3 regions of the Streptomyces sp. NPDC048411 genome follow, and region 2 is predicted to be linked to each of the others. Evidence: riboswitches for the same ligand, from Rfam matches in the RefSeq annotation. Region 2 holds a riboswitch; each other region holds the start of a gene.
The links. A riboswitch is a leader RNA that binds a small molecule or an ion and turns the genes downstream of it on or off. The one in region 2 is predicted to bind thiamine pyrophosphate.

Region 1: another riboswitch for thiamine pyrophosphate. It lies ahead of thiC (phosphomethylpyrimidine synthase ThiC); the one in region 2 lies ahead of AB0915_RS21775 (thiamine ABC transporter substrate-binding protein).
Region 3: another riboswitch for thiamine pyrophosphate. It lies ahead of thiO (glycine oxidase ThiO); the one in region 2 lies ahead of AB0915_RS21775 (thiamine ABC transporter substrate-binding protein).

The regions. Positions count from the first base shown of each region.
Region 1 is NZ_JBEZKL010000208.1:4,474-6,645, reverse strand. Features, by position in the region: gene thiC (phosphomethylpyrimidine synthase ThiC) at 1-1,079, opposite strand, end outside; TPP riboswitch at 1,072-1,205, opposite strand; gene AB0915_RS36770 (YibE/F family protein) at 1,276-2,172, shown strand, end outside.
Region 2 is NZ_JBEZKL010000061.1:21,400-23,571, forward strand. Features, by position in the region: gene AB0915_RS21775 (thiamine ABC transporter substrate-binding protein) at 1-908, opposite strand, end outside; TPP riboswitch at 982-1,098, opposite strand; gene rlmN (23S rRNA (adenine(2503)-C(2))-methyltransferase RlmN) at 1,140-2,172, opposite strand, start outside.
Region 3 is NZ_JBEZKL010000053.1:32,694-34,865, forward strand. Features, by position in the region: gene thiO (glycine oxidase ThiO) at 1-1,142, opposite strand, end outside; TPP riboswitch at 1,140-1,252, opposite strand; gene AB0915_RS20090 (hypothetical protein) at 1,365-1,706, shown strand; gene AB0915_RS20095 (FAD-dependent oxidoreductase) at 1,735-2,172, shown strand, end outside.

The DNA.
Region 1 (2,172 bases), on a different contig from region 2:
ATCGAGCCGGGGCGCAGTCCGTCGCCCAGCGAGTACGTCACGTCGTACGTCGCGAGGATCTCGCAGAGCTCCTCGAAGTTCTCGTACAGGAACGATTCCTTGTGGTGCGCCAGGCACCACGCGGCCATGATCGACCCGCCGCGGGAGACGATCCCGGTCTTGCGCCGAGCGGTGAGCGGGACATACGGCAGCCGCACGCCGGCGTGGACCGTCATGTAGTCGACGCCCTGCTCGGCCTGCTCGATCACAGTGTCCTTGTAGATCTCCCAGGTCAGCTCCTCCGCCCTGCCGTCGACCTTTTCGAGGGCCTGGTAGAGGGGCACGGTGCCGATCGGCACAGGGGAGTTGCGCAGTACCCACTCGCGGGTGGTGTGAATGTTGCGGCCGGTGGAGAGATCCATGACCGTGTCGGCGCCCCACCGCGTCGCCCAGGTCATCTTCTCGACCTCCTCCTCGATGGAGGAAGTGACCGCGGAGTTGCCGATGTTGGCGTTGACCTTCACCAGGAACCGCTTGCCGATGATCATCGGCTCGGTCTCCGGGTGGTTGACGTTGGCCGGCAGGACCGCCCGGCCGGCCGCGATCTCCTCGCGTACGACCTCGGGTTCGACGTTCTCCCGGATCGCCACGTACTCCATCTCCGGGGTGATCTCGCCCCGGCGGGCGTACGCGAGCTGGGTGACGGGCTGGCCGTCGCGGCTGCGGCGCGGACGGCGCGGACGGCCGGGGAAGACGGCGTCGAGGTTGCGCAGTCCGCCGCGCGGCGAGGTATGCCCCAGCCCGTCGTCCTCGGGGCGGACGGGGCGGCCCACGTACTCCTCGGTGTCGCCGCGAGCAGTGATCCAGTTCTCCCGCAGGGGTGCGAGACCGCGCCGTACGTCGGTTTCGGTGGCGGGGTCGGTGTACGGCCCCGACGTGTCGTACAGCGTCACGTCCGTGCCGTTGGTGAGGTGCACCTTTCGGACCGGCACCTGGAGGTCCGGGCGCGAGCCCTGGACGTATCCCTTGTGCCAGCCGATGGACGTGCCGGCCTCGTCGCTCTGGTTCGAGGCAGGCGTGCGTGCGTCCGATGTGGTCATGAGACCTACTCCCTACGCCGGCATTACCCGGTAACAGGTTCGGCGGTCGGCGCAGCCTGTCCCGTACGGATGTACGGATATCAGCGCCCTCTCAGCCCGGTGCTCCGAGCTCCCGCGTGTGCAAAGGTGCCACCACGCTAGCGCCTGTTCCGGCGTGCTGGACAGAGGGCCTGTTCCTTCTTGCGATGATCGCCCGGTGACGTCCCTTCAGAGCGCCCCCGGATCGCAGGACCATCAGCACGGGCATTCGCACAGCCATGGCCCTGCTGCGCCGGTCTCCACACATCTGCGCAAGGTCATCGCGGCCGTGCTGATCCCGTTCGCCACCGCGGTCGTTGTCGGCCTGGTGGTTCTCTGGCCGGGCGGTGCGCCCGATCACGAGCGCACCGGTGTCGGTTTCGACCGGCAGACCCAGCAGGGCAAGGTGGTGAGCGTCGACATGGTCGACTGCAAGGACGTGAATGCCGCGCAGATGCCGGTCACGGGCGGCACCACGACGCCATCGGGGGACGCGGGCGCCGGTCAGGAATCGGGGCTGTGCGAGAAGGCCACGGTCGAGGTGACGACCGGGCACGACAAGGGGCGCACGTTCGTCGAGATCGTGCAGCCCGACGCCCCTCGGCAGTTGCGCGAGGGTCAGGGCGTGGTTGTGGCGTACGCCCCCGACGCGCCCCATGACCTGCAGTACTCCGTGACGGATGTGAACCGGAAGTTCCCGATGGCGCTGCTGGCCGGGATCTTCGCTCTCGCAGTGGTCGTCGTCGGCAGAATGCGCGGGTTGATGGCGCTGGTCGCGCTCGCGGTGTCGTTCGCCGTACTGACCCTGTTCATCCTCCCCGCGATCCTTCAGGGGTCGAATCCGCTGCTCGTCGCGGTCGTCGGGGCCAGCGCGATCATGCTCATCGCGCTCTACATGTGCCATGGCCTGACCGCACGTACCTCGGTCGCGGTCATCGGCACCCTGATCTCACTGCTGCTGATCGGGCTGCTCGGTTCGCTCTTCATCGGCTGGGCGAGCCTGACGGGGAACACAGACGACAACACCGGTCTGATCCACGGCCTCTACCCCCACATCGACATGAGCGGCCTGCTG
Region 2 (2,172 bases):
CCACCCGCCTCGTTCTTCGCGCCGTTCAGCAGACCGGCGAACTCGATCTGACGGAAGCACGTCCCGGTCGCGACCCCGGTCGGAGCCTCGCTCGGCTGCGGCTTCGCGTAGAGCACCTCGACCGGCGGGCTGGAGGCGTACGAGACGACGAGCGGCCGGTCCGCCTTGGCCTTCTTGCCGCCCGCGGACCCGGAGAACTCCTCGTTGTACGCCTGCTCCCAGCCGTCGACCACCTTCACGCCGTTGCTCTTCAGCTTCTTCCAGTAGTCCTGGTATCCGTTCTCGCCGTAGGTGGCGACGGTGCCGAGGAGGAAGCCGAGACCTGGCGACGAGGTCGCGGCGTTCTCGGTGACGAGAAGGTTCTTGTACGCGGGCTTCGCCAGGTCGTCGAAGGTCTTCGGCGGCGCGAGCTTCCTGTCGGCGAAGTACTTCTTGTCGTAGTTGATGCAGATGTCGCCGGTGTCGATCGGAGTGACCCGGTGCTTGGCCGCGTCCAGTTGAGCATCGGTCGCGACCCGGTCGATGCCCTTCGCCTCGTACGGGGTGAACAGTCCGTTGTCGAGGGCACGGGAGAGCAGCGTGTTGTCGACGCCGAAGAACACATCACCGCGCGGGGAGCCCTTGGTCAGGATCTCCTGGTTGAGGGCAGTGCCTGCGTCACCGCTCTTCAGCACCTTGACCGTGTAACCCGTCTCCTTCGTGAACGCCTTCAGCACGTCCTTGGAGGCGTTGAACGAGTCGTGACTGACAAGCGTCACGGTCTTGGAGCCGGAGCCCTTCGTGTCACCGGCCCCTGATGCCGAGTCGTCGGAACTGCCGCAGCCGGCGACTGCCGTGACGCCGAGCGCGGCGGCGAGGGCCGTCGCCGCGAGCTGCTTGGTCCCACGCGTGGTGCGGGTGGTGCTCATTATGAATTCCTCCTGGGTTTGACCAGGAAGAGACGCGGCCCTGCCCTTGGAGAAGCGGGCAGGGCGCAACAGCATGAGTTGATGACCGAACTTCCTACCCGGAATGACCCGGGCGAGGTTCAGAGGGTCTGCGGCCAACCTGTCCTCGGTGCCGCACTCTCAGCGCTGTGGCGCTCCCCTGTCGGAATATGAAGTTGATTTCGGGCCCAGGTTACACGGGCCCTTTCGGCCTCAGCGCTCGGATGCCGCCAGCTGCCCGCAGGCCCCGTCGATCTCCTGGCCCCGGGTGTCCCGCACGGTCACGGGCACTCCGTGGGAGGCGATCGCGTCGACGAACGCCTTCTCGTCCTCGGGCCGGGAAGCGGTCCACTTCGAGCCGGGCGTCGGGTTGAGCGGGATCAGGTTGACATGGACGCGCTTGCCCTTGAGGAGCCGGCCGAGCAGGTCACCGCGCCAGGCCTGGTCGTTGATGTCGCGGATCAGCGCGTACTCGATGGAGATCCGGCGGCCGGACTTCTCCGCGTACTCCCACGCCGCGTCCAGCACCTCTCGTACCTTCCAGCGCGTGTTCACCGGCACGAGCGTGTCCCGCAACTCATCGTCGGGCGCGTGCAGCGAGACGGCGAGACGGCACTTGAAGCCCTCGTCGGCAAAGCGCAGCATGGCCGGCACCAGGCCCACGGTGGAGACGGTGATGCCGCGCTGCGAAAGACCGAGACCGTCCGGCTCCGGGTCGGTCAGCCGGCGAATCGCGCCAACCACCCTCTTGTAGTTGGCGAGCGGCTCACCCATGCCCATGAAGACGATGTTGGAGAGCCGCGCAGGCCCGCCCGGAACCTCTCCGTCGCGCAGCGCACGCATGCCGTCCACGATCTGGTGGACGATCTCGGCGGTCGACAGATTGCGGTCCAGACCGGCCTGCCCCGTTGCGCAGAACGGGCAGTTCATCCCGCATCCGGCCTGCGACGAGATGCACATCGTCACCCGCTCCGGGTAGCGCATCAGGACGGACTCGACCAGCGTTCCGTCGTGCAGCTTCCACAGCGTCTTACGGGTGGTGTCGCCGTCGCAGCTGATGTGCCGGACCACGGACATCAGGTCGGGGAACATCGCCTCGGCGAGCTTGTCCCGTGAACCGGCCGGGATGTTGGTCCACTCGGCCGGGTCGTGCGCGTACCGCGCGAAGTAGTGCTGCGACAGTTGCTGCGCGCGGAACGGCTTCTCGCCGATCGCGGCGACGGCTTCCTTGCGCTCGGCGGGCGTG
Region 3 (2,172 bases), on a different contig from region 2:
GCGAAGGGGCGGGCCACGGCGGGCAGCTCGCCGGTGGTCAGCAACTCGGCCATGGCGTCACCCGTGACGGGGGTGAGCAGTACGCCGTTGCGGTGATGGCCGGTGGCGAGGTGGAGGCCGGGCAGGGCGGTGGGGCCGAGCAGCGGGGCGTTGTCGGGGGAGGCGGGGCGAAGGCCGGCTCGGGTCTCGGTGAGCGGCAGTTCGGTGATGCCGGGCACCAGCTCGTGGGCGTCGCGCAGCAGCTTGTACACCCCGCCCGCCGTGACGGTGGTGTCCCAGCCCATCTCCTCGCTGGTCGCGCCGACGACGAGCTCGCCGTTCTCGCGCGGGACGAGATAGACATGGCTGCCCCGGACCATGGCCCGCACGGTGCGGGTGAGGAACGGTGCGTAAGCGGCGGGCACGGCCAGCCGGAGCACCTGTCCCTTCACGGGCCGCACCGGGGGGACGACGTCGTCCGGCAGCCCGGCGAGCCGCCCGCTGAGGCTGCCCGAGGCGAGTACGACCTGGTCGGCGGCCAGCTCCGTACCGGCCGCGAGTACGGCTCCGGTGGCCCGGCCGCGTGCCACCCCGAGGCGTTCCACCCAGTCGCGGTGGAAGACCACCCCGGCCCGTTCGCAGGCCGTCAGCAGAGCGGCGGCCAGCCGGCGGGGATCGACCTGGTGGTCGCTGTCGACCCGCAGACCGCCGCGCACGCCCGGCGCCAGCATGGGCTCCAGTCGGCGGCACTCACGGCCGGTGAGCCACTCCGACCCCAGCCCCGAACGCTGCTGCAGCGCGTGCAGCTCCCGCAGATGGGCGCGGTCGTCGGAGTCCAGGGCGACCGCCAGGGTGCCGCAGGCGCGGAATCCGATGTCCTGGCCGCTCGCCGCCGCCAGTTCGGCCGCGAATGCCGGGTAGCGCGCGGCGGACGCGACGTTGAGGCCGAGCAGCATCTGCTCGCCGTAGTGGAGTTCGGTGACGGCGGCGAGCATCCCGGCCGCTGCCTGGGCGGCCCCGCCGCCCGGTTCGGGGTCGACGACCGCGGTGCGCAGACCGCGCTGCGCAGCCCGCCAGGCGGTCACCAGACCGATGATCCCGCCCCCGATGACGAGGACGTCGGATCCTTGTGCGGATACGGATGTGTTCCCGGAAGAACGCATGGGCGTCCAGCCCCTCCCTTCGCCGGCATGACCCGGATCAGGTACGTACGGTCGGAGGCCGCCCAGCCTCCCTCTCAGCCCGGTGCGTCCGGGCTCCCGCGAGTGTCTTACGGTGGCCACCCTAGTGCCCCTCCCGGCAGGCTCTGCCCCGTCGCGTAGGGCAAACATGGCCGGTCACGGCCCTGGACCCCATCCTCCGGACCCTGTAAGGGAGCAGCCACCGTGGCTCGTTCGCTCGACGGACTCGTCCTCTCGCCGGTCGCCGACCAGGCGCCGGGCCAGGTCGGCACCCGTACCCGCTTCACGTACCACGAGGAGGACGGCCGGATCTGGGCCGAGTACGCGGGCGGCGACGTGGTCCGCGGCCATCTCGTCGGCACCAGGACCGCCGATCGGCTCGACTTCCGGTACGTCCAGTTGAAACAGGACGGGACGACATCCTCCGGACACTGCCTCTCCACCGTCGTCGACCTCGCCGACGGCCGTGTGCGGCTGGACGAGCGGTGGGAGTGGGAGTCGCAGGAGGGCAGCGGGACGAGCGTGGTCGAGGAAGTGTCTAGCTGACGGGGTGTCAGGTGTTTAAGGTGGACAGGTGAGCGAGCAGCAGACTGAGCAGCCGGACCGGCGGACCGAGCGCCGCATCGTCATCGTCGGTGCGGGCATGGCCGGTGTGCAGACCGCGGTGGCCCTGCGGGAACAGGGCTTCGCCGGCCCGGTCACCCTGATCGGCGCCGAACCCCACCAGCCCTACGACCGGCCGCCGCTGTCCAAGGCGGTGCTGCTCGGCGAGGCCGAGGACTCTGCCTTCGACATCGACTTCGAGGCGCTCGACATCGAGCTGCAACTGGGCCGCGACGTGATCGGCCTCCGGTCCGAGGCGCATGAACTGGACACCCCGACGGGCCCCGTCCCGTACGACGTCCTGGTCATCGCCACCGGCGCCGAACCGGTCGAGCTGCCGGGCTCCGAGGGTGTGCGCGGCGTCCATCTGCTGCGCACCCTCGACGACGCCGCACGGCTGCGGCCGGTC